4 regions of the Paraclostridium bifermentans genome follow, and region 3 is predicted to be linked to each of the others. Evidence: riboswitches for the same ligand, from Rfam matches in the RefSeq annotation. Region 3 holds a riboswitch; each other region holds the start of a gene.

Region 1 (3,224 bases), 1.4 Mb from region 3:
GATTAAAAAGTAAAGTTGAATTTTTAGCATCAGGGAATAATAGCCCTTATGTAAAACAAGAGGGCGTTGCAATACATTCTTGTAATGATGGGTTACACCCTGTTATATATAAATTAGAAAGAATATAAGAAAAAGGCTGATTTTTAAAATCAGCCTTTTTAATTTAATTTAATTCACTTATTTGACTATCTATTGAACTACTGCTTATATTTTCATCAAAAGTTAAATCAACTTCATCCAAAGATACAACTTTAGTTTTATGTTTAATTTTATATCCAACATATAAAGCTATGAATAAAGGTATACCTATATAAGAAGCTATTAAACTATGCCAGTCAACTCCATTTGGAGTTATACAAGAGTATCCTTGGCCTAATATTATTATCAAACACATTATAAGTGCTAATATAGGTCCGAATGGATACCATTTAGCTTTAAACTTTAATTCTTTTAAACTATGACCTTGATGGATATATGCTTTTCTAAATCTATAGTGACAAACTGCTATACCAACCCATGCTATAAATCCAGCAAGTCCAGATGCAGCAACTAACCAAACATAAACTGTACTTTCTGCAAATATACCAGTTAAGAAACATGCAGAAGCTACTAATGTAGTTAATATTAATGCATTTACAGGAACACCTCTTTTATTAGTTTTTGCAAAAACTTTAGGTGCAAGTCCTTCTTTAGCCATTGAATGAAGCATTCTAGTTGATGCATACATACCTGAATTACCTGCAGATAAAACAGATGTAAGTATTACTGCATTCATAAGTGAAGCAGCACCAGCTATTCCTGCTTTTTCAAAAACCATAGTAAATGGACTTTCAGAAACACCAGCCTGAGTAAAAGGTATAATAGCACCTAAAACAATTATAGTTCCTAGATAAAATATTAATATTCTCCAAAAAATTGATTTTATAGCTTTTGGTATAGTTTTTTCAGGTTGCTCACTTTCTCCGGCTGCAACTCCTATAAGTTCTGTACCTTGGAATGAGAAACCTGCAACTAAAAATATAGCAAATACAGATTTTATACCACCATGAAATGGTCCATCTGCTATAAAGTAATTATGAAATCCTATCTCATCAGAACCCATTACACCAAGTATCATTAAAACACCTATTATTAAAAATATTATTACAGTTACAACTTTAATTCCTGCAAACCAATACTCAGATTCGCCATATGCTTTTGCTGATAAAAAGTTTAAACCTACAATTATAGCTAAGAAAAATATACTCCAATAAAATCCAGGTACATCAGGGAACCAATATTTCATAATTAATGATCCTGCAACCATTTCAGCTGCTATAGTTATTGCCCAGTTATACCAATAGTTCCATCCAAGAGCAAAACCAAGTGCTGGATCAATAAACTTTGTAGCATAAGAGCTAAAAGATCCAGATATAGGCATATATGTTGCCATCTCACCTAAACTAGTTATTAAGAAATAAACCATTATTCCTATTAACCCATATGCAAGTAATGCACCACCAGGACCTGCTTGGTGAAGAGTATCACCCATCGCAAGGAATATACCTGTACCGATCGATCCTCCTAGAGCAATCATGTTAAGATGTCTAGCTTTTAACCCTCTTTTTAAATCTTGATTTTCATTACTCATTTTACTTATCCTCCTTATGGTAGTTAGTTATCCATAAGTAAGTAACTAAGATAATAAATCTTTATGAAAATAAAAAATTCACTTCGCTCATGTCGCCAACGACTTCGTCCGTTGCTCAAAAAGCTTTTTTACGCTCAAAACATATTATATGGATATAACTAAGTTTCATAGGTTATCTACGAATTTTAAATAATTATAATTCCTTAAGCGTAAAAAAAGCCATGAGACTATGCTCATGACTTTATACGAAAAAATTCATACTAACTAAGTATGATGATACCGTACGCTTTCATTGAAAATAGCACTCCACAAAATGTGACAGTCTTATATATATTTTATATAAGCCCAGTAAATAGTATTAAAGCTATTAACTATTCACTTCGGCGAAATTTCCTTTCATATTACTTCATCGAGCTTATCTCCATAATACTACTAATAAGTTTCGCGCCTCTATCTCAGTTATCTACTTGTTGTATACAATTATAAAACAAATTTGAAATAAGTCAATAAAAAAAATTATATTGGTAAAGTTAACTATTTTCAGATGATTTATAAAAATGAGAAAAATTAAGTTAAATTGGTAAAGAAAATCATTGATATACCGATAATATATAAATATTTAACACTATAAAAATAGTTAAGGATGTGATCCATTAATTGATATCACATCCTATTTTTCTAGTTATACATATTATGTTGACTCATGTAATTGTAAATTTTTTCTCCGTGTTCTTGTTCTTCTTTTTGAATATGATTTAAAACTTGGCGTATGTTTTTATCTGCAAACTCAAAAATAGCTGTATTATATGTAGATGATACATATTTTTCAGTACTAAGTGAGTCTTGGCATAACATTTTATCTTGTTCATTATAAGCATTCATTTGTGATGATTGTAAATTCATGTTAGGCATAGTATTTGAACTTTGCATATTTGAGTTTTGGTTCCCTTGGCTTTGACCTTGACCTTGATTAATATTAGGAACAGTACCACTTAAAATTTGATTTATTGAAGTTAAGTGTTGTTGTTCATGTTGAGAAAGTTCATTAAATAAGCTTTTTAGTTGTGGGTCTGAAGCTTTTTGAGCATATTCTTGATATTTTTGAACACATAATTGCTCATGGCTTTTTTCGTCTTCTAATAACATTTTTTCTTTAGCAGTTAAATTTAACATAAAATCCACCTCCACTAAATAGTCTGCATAATAAACAATATATTATTCATATATGATAAAATTAGTACATGATATAAAATTGCCTTTAAAGGAGTATGAAAAGTGAGAAATGAAAATTTAAGTCTAAATAAGATAATAGATTTCAAAAAATGGGATAATTTACAAGATTATCTTTCGCTAGTTACGAAAATGGCAATAGTTATAGTGGACTATAAAGGAAATCCGATAACTAAACACAGTAGATGCCACAAATTTTGTGAGTTAGTAAGAGGTAATTCTAAATTATCAAAGTACTGTGAAAAATGTGATTCAAGAGGTGGGTTAGAAGCTGTACGAATGAATAAACCATATATATATTTATGTCACTACAATATAGTTGATGTTGCTATACCTATTATATTAGATGAAAAATATATAGGTG
Region 2 (3,224 bases), 610 kb from region 3:
GAACTTATAGGTCTTAGCGTTGATAGCAACAGCTCTCATTTAGCTTGGCTATACAATATATTTTTGCATACAGGTATTGAGATTCCATTTCCTGTAATAGATGATAGGAAAATGGAAATTTCTAGATTATATGGAATGATTTCAGAGCAAATGAGCGATACATCTACTGTAAGATCTGTTTTTATAATTGATCCAAATCAAATTTTAAGAACAATACTTTATTATCCTTTAACTACAGGAAGAAATATTCCTGAAATAGTTAGAATAATAGATGCTCTTCAAACTTCAGATGAACATAATGTTTTAACACCTGCTGACTGGCTTCCTGGAATGCCTGTAATTTTACCTCCTCCTAAAACTTATAAAGAATTAAAAGAAAGAATTAAGAGTTGTGATAAAAATAAAAGTTGCATGGACTGGTATCTATGTTTTATAGATGATAAAACTTCTAATAACAAAAAATTAGATTATAAAGCTAATGTTAAAGGTCGTCCTCAAATAGATTCTCCAGCAAATAATATCCCAATTAATCCTAACTGCCCTGATTTAAATAGATTAGTAGGCACATACGTTTTAGGAGATCCTACAAGTGTTGATGCATTTTTGCTTGATTTTGTAATATATGCATTTGTTGAGATTAAACCAGATGGCACTTTATTTGTTCCAACGCCTCGTTACTTACGTCAATTGCTATCACTTAGAAAAGATAATCCAGACCTTCAAGTGATTGCAGCCATTGGTGGTTGGGGTCAAGAAGGATTTTCTGATGCTGCAGCTACTCCAGCTTCTAGATATAATTTTGCTCGTCAAGCAAATGCTCTTATAAAGCAATATGGTTTAGATGGCATAGATATAGATTGGGAATACCCTGGAACTAGTGGTGCAGGAATTAAATCTAGTCCTTCAGATAGAGAAAATTTCACACTTTTACTTACTGCTATTAGGGATGTAATTGGATCCGATAAATGGTTAAGTGTAGCAGGTACTGGAACAAGAGAATACCTAAATAAAAGTGCAGAAATAAACAAAATAGCTCCTCTAATTAACTATTTCAACTTGATGAGTTACGATTTTACTGCTGGTGAAACTGGCGAGAAAGGCAAAAAACATCAAGCAAATTTATATGAATCAGAACTTGCTTTACCTGGATACAGTGTAGATATTATGGTTAATAATTTAATTGAAGCTGGAATGCCTTCAGAAAAAATATTAATGGGAGTTCCATTTTATGGTCGACTAGGAGCTACTACAACTAAATCTTTTGATCAACTTAGAAAAGATTTTATAAATAAAAACGGATATACATTTAAATTTGATAAAGAAGCTCAAGCTTCATATTTAGTAAAAGATAATGAGTTTGCTATGTCTTATGATGATATGCTATCTATTTATATAAAAACTCAATATGTAATAGACAATTGTCTTGGAGGTATTTTCTCTTGGATGGCACCTTATGATAAAGCAAATATACTCGCTAAAGCAATGAGTGATGGAATTAATAATCCTAGTGAATTAAGACGTGAAATAGAAGAAACGTATGGTTCTAGCTTTTTAGTTTAAAAAACAGTCTATCTTAATAAGATAGACTGTTTTTTATTTTCATAAAATTTAAATTTATATTTACAATTTAATTTAATATGTTATAATTAGATACATAAATTTAAACAGAATATAACTAATGGTAGAGGTTGCATTATTAAATAGTACTATTATTGAGGGAAAGCACCTAAGATTTAATAGGAAAGGTAATGATGCCGAAATATATAAGTTAAGCTTAAAACTTATATATTGGGGTTATGTATAAGATATATAACACTGTCACTTTATGTGGAGGGCTATCTTTAGATTAAAGTTATTATATTTTTCAAATTATAATTTCAGGTCTAGGAATATCTCTTAATATTCTTAGACCTTTTTTATTATCATTCTCCATTCCCGTTATATTCTCAATACACCATTTGGAGGTTACATTATGTTAAAAAGAGAAAAAAGGCAGGCTTCGCTTGGCGATTCACTTCTATGTTTAGGATTTTTAATTTTCACACTATCTATATCTTTAACTAAACTAGGGCTTTCAGCTCATATTCCCTTAGTTTTAGGTGGAGTTTTCTGTGGATTTGTTGCAATATTTAAATTAGGATTTACATGGAAAGAACTTGAAGAAGGTATATTATCAACTATAAATTCTACTATGCAAGCTATTATAATTTTATTAATTGTTGGTATGTTAATTGGTACATGGATAATTTCAGGAGTTGTTCCAAGTATGATATATTGGGGATTGAATATACTTTCTCCTGGAATTTTCTTAGTTGCCACAACTATTATATGTTCTATAGTTTCTATATCTACAGGTTCTTCTTGGACTACAGCTGGTACTATAGGTATAGCCCTTTTAGGTATAGGAAGTGCTTTAGGTATTCCTAAGGAGATAATAGCTGGTGCTATTATCTCAGGTGCATACTTTGGTGATAAAATGTCTCCACTTTCAGATACAACAAACTTAGCTCCTGCTATGGCTGGTACTAATTTATTTACACATATAAAGCATATGCTTTATTCAACTATTCCGGCATATGTTATTGCTCTTATACTATATGCTGTAATTGGACTTAAATACGCAGGACAAGTTATAGATAATAGCCAAATTTTACAAATACAACAAGCTTTAGCTTCAAATTATAATACATTATCTCCGTTATTATTATTAATACCTGTAATGGTTATAGTAATGGTTATATTTAAAGTTCCTGCTATTCCAGGTCTTATTGTAGGTACACTACTTGGAGGTTTTGTAGCTATAGCTTTCCAAGGTGCTTCATTTAAAGATGTTTTAGAAGTTGCTCAAGTTGGATATACATCAAATAGTGGAATGGCCTTTGTGGACGAACTATTAACTCGCGGTGGACTTAATAGTATGTTAGGTACAGTATCTCTTATGTTATGTGCTTTAACTACAGGTGGAATACTTGAAAAAACTGGAATGTTAGAAGCTCTAGCTTCTGCTATATTAAAATTTGCAAAAGGAACTTTTGGTTTAGTGGCTGCAACTATCTTTACATGTATAGGAACTAATTTAGCAGTTGCTGATCAATATCTAGCAATAGTAATGCCTGGAAGTATGTACAGAGAAGCATTTAAAAAACAAGGTCTTTGTCCTGAAAATCTTTCTCGATCTCTAGAAGACAGTGCAACTATAACATCTCCTCTTATTCCTTGGAATA
Region 3 (3,224 bases):
CCCCCTAATATAATTGCTAAAATTAAAATTATTGATGATTTGTAATTCTTCCAAAATGACTTCATTATTTTCTCCTTTGTGTCTTATTTAATTTTTTACCTTTAGTCAGCGATTTCTAATCTTAAAAGATCTTCAAAGCTTTCTCTTTTGCATATTAATTTACTTTTGCCATCTTTAACAGATACTACTGCAGGCTTTATTATTTTATTGTAGTTTGATGACATTGAATATCCATACGCTCCAGTTGATGACATTATTAATATATCTCCACTTTCTATATCCATAACATCAACATCTGTTATTAGTATATCACCACTTTCGCAACATTTACCAGCTATTGTAACTTTATTATTTTTATCTATACCCATTTTGTTGGCAATTGAACATTCGTACCCTGCCTGATATAATGAGGGTCTTATATTATCTGTCATTCCACCGTCAACACTTACATATGTTCTTACATCTTTTATATCCTTTATAGATCCCACTGTGTATATTGTGCTTCCTGCATTTGCAACTATGGATCTTCCTGGCTCTATTATTAATATTGGAGTACTTATATTTATATCTTTACATACATCCTCAACTTTTTGTATTATTGAGCTGCAAAACTCTTTTATTGTTTTAGGTTCATCACTCTCTGTATAATAAACACCTACCCCTCCTCCTAAATCAACTTCCTCTATGTTTATGTTATGTTGTTGTTTTATTTCTTTTACTAGATTCATCATTATTTCAACTTCATCTAAATATGGTTCTACGTCAAAAATTTGAGATCCTATGTGAGCATGTAATCCTACTAGGCTTATATTTTCATATTTTTTAATATTTTCTAATGCATCTTGTAAATCTCCATTTGATAATGCAAATCCAAATTTTGAATCAATTTGTCCTGTTTTTATATAATCGTGAGTATGTGCTTCTATTCCTGGTGTTATTCTAAAATATATAGATTGAATTTTACTTTTTTCATTGCATATTTTTTGTAATAATTCTAGTTCATAGTAATTATCTACAACAAATCTTCCAACTCCAAGATTTACTCCCATTTCAATTTCATCTATTGTTTTGTTATTTCCATGAAATAATACTTTTTCCATAGGAAAGCCTGATTTGTATGCTGTGAAAAGTTCACCACCTGATACTACGTCAAGATATAGACCTTCTTCATCTATTAATTTGCACATATAAATTGGTAAAAATGCTTTACCTGCATATGCAACTCTGTTTTTATTTTCATGAACCTTGAAATGTTTTATATATTCTTTACAATTGCTTCTGACTAATTCCTCATCAAGTACATAAAGTGGTGTTTTGTATTTTTCTCTAAGTTCTTTACATCCAACTCCACCTATATATAATTCATTTCCTTTTACCGACATAGTACCTTGTAATCTCATATCTTAAGCCCTCCTGTTTTTGTATTAATCATTTTTTATAAACAAAAATCCCCCTTAAGTTTCACTTAAGGGGGATTAAATTTAGCTAAAAATATATAGCATCTATTCCTTAAATGTAGCTCAACACAATTTAATATTGTGACAGTTATGCATATATTATATACATCCCCAGGTACATAGCCTTAAAGCATCAGCTACATCCTTCGGCAATAATCCCTTTTCCAATAAGTCTTCGTTGCTTAACTCATTATTGGTACTGATTATTATTGCGACCTCTACAATTCGTATTCAATTTATTTATATGTAATTTTACATACCTAATTTATAATTGTCAACAATTTTATTTTATTTAAACTTTAATTTTATGTAATATTATTTCAAAATCAGCTTTAAATTAACATATATACTAATTTTTAATATTCTTATGTTAAATTCAAAACATTACTTAATTTTATTAATTAAACTTTTAATTTTAAATTAAAAGCACTTAATAATATTTAGAAAACTTACTATTTTCTTTGTTTTAAAAGAACTTTCCTTTTTTTTAACACATTTAAGTTTTTTCAACTATACTCTACTTATAGGTTTTAATATATTTATTATTATAAGGGGGCGATATTAGTGCTTATTAAACAAGTAATAGCTATCATCATATTTTTAGTGGTTATGCTAGCTATTATTTCAGAAAAAGTAAATAGAGCTATTGCAGCTATGGCCGGAGCTTTACTTATGATTATATTTAACATATTGTCAGTTGAGCAAGGCCTGCATCATATCGATTTTAATACAATTGGGGTTTTAATAGGCATGATGCTATTTGTTTCTGTTGTCAAAAATTCAGGTGTATTTGAATACATAGCTATATTTTCAGCTAAAAAATCAAAGGGAGATCCTTGGAAAATCATGCTATGTTTTATAATATTAACTGCTGTTTTATCAGCTGTTTTAGATAATGTTACCACCGTATTGTTAATAGGTCCAATGACCATAGTTATAACTCAAATTCTAAATATAAATCCAACTCCATTTTTAATAACCCAAATTCTAGCATCTAATATAGGAGGGACTGCAACCCTAATAGGAGATCCACCTAATATAATGATAGGTAGTGCAGCAAATCTAAGTTTTGCAGACTTTATAATAAACTTAGGTCCTATAGTTCTAATCATTTTATTTTTAACTATCTTGTGTTTTAAATTTATGTTCAAAAAACAGCTTTTTGTAGATGATAAAGCAAAAGAAAAAATTTTAAATTTAGATGAAAAAAAAGCAATTAAAGATAAGCCACTGCTTATAAAGAGTATTATTATGATTATATTTATTTTGCTTGGATTTATTTTGCACAATGTTTTAAATCTTGAATCTAGTATAGTCGCCTTGACAGGAGCTACTATAATGATGTTTATAGGCAAACAAGATGTTGATGAAATACTTTCCAGTGTTGAGTGGTCAACTATCGCATTTTTTGGAGGATTATTTGTAATAGTTGGGGGTCTTGTTGAAGTTGGAATAATAAATAGCATTGCTGAATATTTAATAAGTGCAACAAGTGGGCACTTAGTTCTTACAATGCTAGTTATACTTTGGCTATCAGCTATAATTTCATCATTCTTAGATAATATACCTTTTGTAGCTACTTTGATTCCACTTATACTAACTATGCAAGGCCAAGGTATAGATGTAATGCCAATATGGTGGGCAACTTCTCTAGGAGCTTGCCTAGGTGGTAATGGTACATTAATAGGAGCTTCTGCTAATATAGTTCTTGCAAATGTAGGTCAGAAAAATGGATACCCTATAAGTTTTAAACACTATTTTAAAATA
Region 4 (3,224 bases), 320 kb from region 3:
AATTTATCATGTCATTTTATAAACTGTGATATTTATTCGAAATTTTTAAATTGTATACTATCTTTTGCTATTTTTGAAAAATGTAAATTGAATACAAGTAATTTTGAACAAAGTGCAATGGACAATATTATAATTATAGATAGTTATTTGGATATGATAATTTTTGCTGATTGTGACTTATGTGGTGCCAAAACTATTTCAACATATATTAAAGATTTAGAGTTCAGAGATAAATTTCAAACTAAACTAGATGAAAAAAGCTTCTTTGATAAATTACCTGTTAAGTTTAAAACTAGGGACGAATATGAAGGTCTTTATATGACATATGAAACCTTAGCTGATAAATTTAAAGAGAACTCTTTAAATAATAACTTTGGAGAATATTATTATTTGTGTAAAAATACTCAAAGAAAAACTTTAAAAATAATACCTAAGATAGAATCATATTTATACTGGCTTACTTGTGGGTACGGTGAGAGACCTGAATTTGCAGTATATTCATCACTAGTTATTATGTTTATATTTGCAATTTTATATTTATTTTTAGGCGTAGAGATAGACGATAAAACTATTATATATAATATGAGCACTATAAAAAATTTATCTATATCTAAATTTTTAAAAGACCTAAATGAAACACTAAGTTTAAGTATAGGATCATTTGGAGGAGTAGGGACTATAAATTGCAAACCGACAGAAATTAGTTATATATTAACAAATCTAGAAGTACTAATCGGGGTTATAATGATGGGATTAGGAATAGGAACTTTAACTAGAAAAGTTGTTAGATAAGTTTTAAAAATAATGAAAATTTAGAAAATATTGAAAAAACAGTTGATTATTTACAATAATATATATATAATTTACTTAATATAAAAAGTGAATAAAAAAGGTAGAGGCGCGGTACTTATAAGTACTAGTAATGAGTTAAGCACATAGATTTACTAGGAAAGGAATTATCGCCGAAGTTTATAACTGATGCTTTAAGGTTATATGCTGGGGGTGTATAGAATATATACATCACTGTCACAAATTATATTTGTGTTGAGCTATCATTTAAGGAAGTTAATATTGTGCAGATTTTGCATAATATAAAAAGCCTTGAGTGTATACTCAAGGCTTTTTCTTATTTAAAGCCCTAAGTATTTATTACCCTTTGCATTCACTAAAGCTAAATTTAGGGAGGATTTTTATGAGAAACAAAAAATATTTTGTAGTTTTATTAACTTTAGTTTTAGTAGTTTTATTAACACCTATTTCATTTGCACAAGAAACGGATATAGCATTTCAAAACGCAAGTAAATTTAAATTTTTAACATTGATTCCACCACTAGTATCTATACTTTTAGCATTTATTACTAAAAATGTTGTAATATCCTTATTTATAGGTATATTATCTGGAAGCTTTTTACTTAGTTTAAATAGTACTAATTTTATTTTAGCTTTACCCCAAAGCTTCATAGATTTTATATATAGAGCGCTTAATTCACTTGCAGACCCATGGAATGCAGGTATAATACTCCAAGTTCTAGCTATTGGAGGGGTTATTCATTTAGTAGCAAAAATGGGAGGAGCTAAAGCAATAGCAATAAGCTTAGCGGACAAAGCTAAAAGTTCAAAAGGAACTCAAATTATAACATGGTTTTTGGGACTTTTAGTATTCTTTGATGATTATGCAAATTCATTGATAGTAGGGCCTATTATGAGACCAGTAAGCGACAAAATGAATATTTCTAGAGAAAGACTTGCTTTTATAATTGATGCAACAGCTGCACCTATTGCAGGACTTGCAATAATATCTACATGGATAGGATTAGAAGTTGGACTTATAAATGATGCTTTTTCAGGTATTGGGCTAAATAATGATGCTTTTGGGATATTCTTACAAACTATTCCCTATAGATTTTATAATATATTAATCTTAGCATTTGTAATTATAACTATTGTTTTAGCTAAGGATTTTGGTCCTATGAGAAAAGCTGAGATTAAAGCGAAACAATCTGATTTTAATAACTTAGATACAAAACATAACGATTCAATTCAATCAGAGTTAGAACCTAAAGTTGGAGTGAAACTGAGTATATGGAATGCAATTATTCCTATTGGAACTCTTATAGTTACATCATTAATATTTTTTTATTATAGTGGATACACATCAATAGTTAATGGGGATAATATTGAACTTCAAAATTTAATGTTTAAATCACCATGGTCATTTTTAGCTATAAAAGAAGCATTTAGCTCAGCAGATGCATCAGTAGTACTATTCCAATCAGCTATTATTTCAAGTATAGTCGCTATTTTAATGGCTGTTTCTAAAAAAATATTTAAAGTGTCTGAAGCTATAGAAATTTGGATAGATGGTATGAAAAGTTTGTTAATGACAGCTGTTATTTTAATTTTGGCATGGTCGTTAAGCTCAGTAATAAAAGATTTGGGGACAGCTAAATTTCTAGTTACATTACTGTCAGGATCTATGCCAGCATTTTTACTACCTAGCGTAATATTTATACTAGGCTCAATAATATCTTTTTCAACAGGGACAGCTTATGGAACTATGGGGATACTAATGCCACTTGCGATTCCTCTTGCACACTCTATAAATCCAGAAATATCATTTATAGTAATATCTACAAGTGCTGTGCTTACGGGTGCTATATTTGGTGATCATTGTTCACCTATATCAGACACAACTATCTTATCATCTATGGGAGCTGGATGTAATCATATAGACCATGTAAAAACGCAAATGCCATATGCTCTATTTGTAGCAAGCATAACTGTATTATTTGGATATATACCTGCAGGTCTAGGAATATCAATATATATAGTTATACCTATTTCGATATTAGCTATTTTTATAGGAGTACAACTATTTGGGAAAAAAGCAGATGAATATGAGGTTTGCGAAATAAAAGAAACTTTAATCTAAAAAATTAATCATATAATAAAAAACTATCTGAAAAGTTAAATTTGATGGATTCTATTTTATCTAATTTAAACTCAAAGGATAGTTTTTTGTTTGTATTGATAGGTATATACATCAATTAATATAATAAACTATACTAAGGGGGGAAGTGTATGAAGTTTACAGATATTTTAAAAGACGTTTTTTCAAGTGTAAGGAAAATGATAGCGATATGTCTAACTATTGTATTTTGCTACTTAAGTATAATAGGAAGTATAAAACCATCTGAATTTATGCCTATCTTTAGTATGGTTGT

The links. A riboswitch is a leader RNA that binds a small molecule or an ion and turns the genes downstream of it on or off. The one in region 3 is predicted to bind lysine.
Region 1: another riboswitch for lysine. It lies ahead of KXZ80_RS02420 (amino acid permease); the one in region 3 lies ahead of lysA (diaminopimelate decarboxylase).
Region 2: another riboswitch for lysine. It lies ahead of nhaC (Na+/H+ antiporter NhaC); the one in region 3 lies ahead of lysA (diaminopimelate decarboxylase).
Region 4: another riboswitch for lysine. It lies ahead of KXZ80_RS07385 (Na+/H+ antiporter NhaC family protein); the one in region 3 lies ahead of lysA (diaminopimelate decarboxylase).

What each region holds. Positions count from the first base shown of each region.
Region 1 is NZ_CP079737.1:476,786-480,009, forward strand. It holds gene KXZ80_RS02415 (TIGR04076 family protein) at 1-128, shown strand, start outside; gene KXZ80_RS02420 (amino acid permease) at 164-1,630, opposite strand; lysine riboswitch at 1,922-2,091, opposite strand; gene KXZ80_RS02425 (spore coat protein) at 2,309-2,803, opposite strand; gene KXZ80_RS02430 (PocR ligand-binding domain-containing protein) at 2,906-3,224, shown strand, end outside.
Region 2 is NZ_CP079737.1:1,277,072-1,280,295, reverse strand. It holds gene KXZ80_RS06100 (peroxiredoxin) at 1-1,560, shown strand, start outside; lysine riboswitch at 1,675-1,846, shown strand; gene nhaC (Na+/H+ antiporter NhaC) at 1,973-3,224, shown strand, end outside.
Region 3 is NZ_CP079737.1:1,889,535-1,892,758, forward strand. It holds gene KXZ80_RS09175 (dicarboxylate/amino acid:cation symporter) at 1-65, opposite strand, end outside; gene lysA (diaminopimelate decarboxylase) at 102-1,400, opposite strand; lysine riboswitch at 1,509-1,686, opposite strand; gene KXZ80_RS09185 (ArsB/NhaD family transporter) at 2,022-3,224, shown strand, end outside.
Region 4 is NZ_CP079737.1:1,569,584-1,572,807, forward strand. It holds gene KXZ80_RS07380 (pentapeptide repeat-containing protein) at 1-792, shown strand, start outside; lysine riboswitch at 886-1,060, shown strand; gene KXZ80_RS07385 (Na+/H+ antiporter NhaC family protein) at 1,193-2,932, shown strand; gene KXZ80_RS07390 (hypothetical protein) at 3,082-3,224, shown strand, end outside.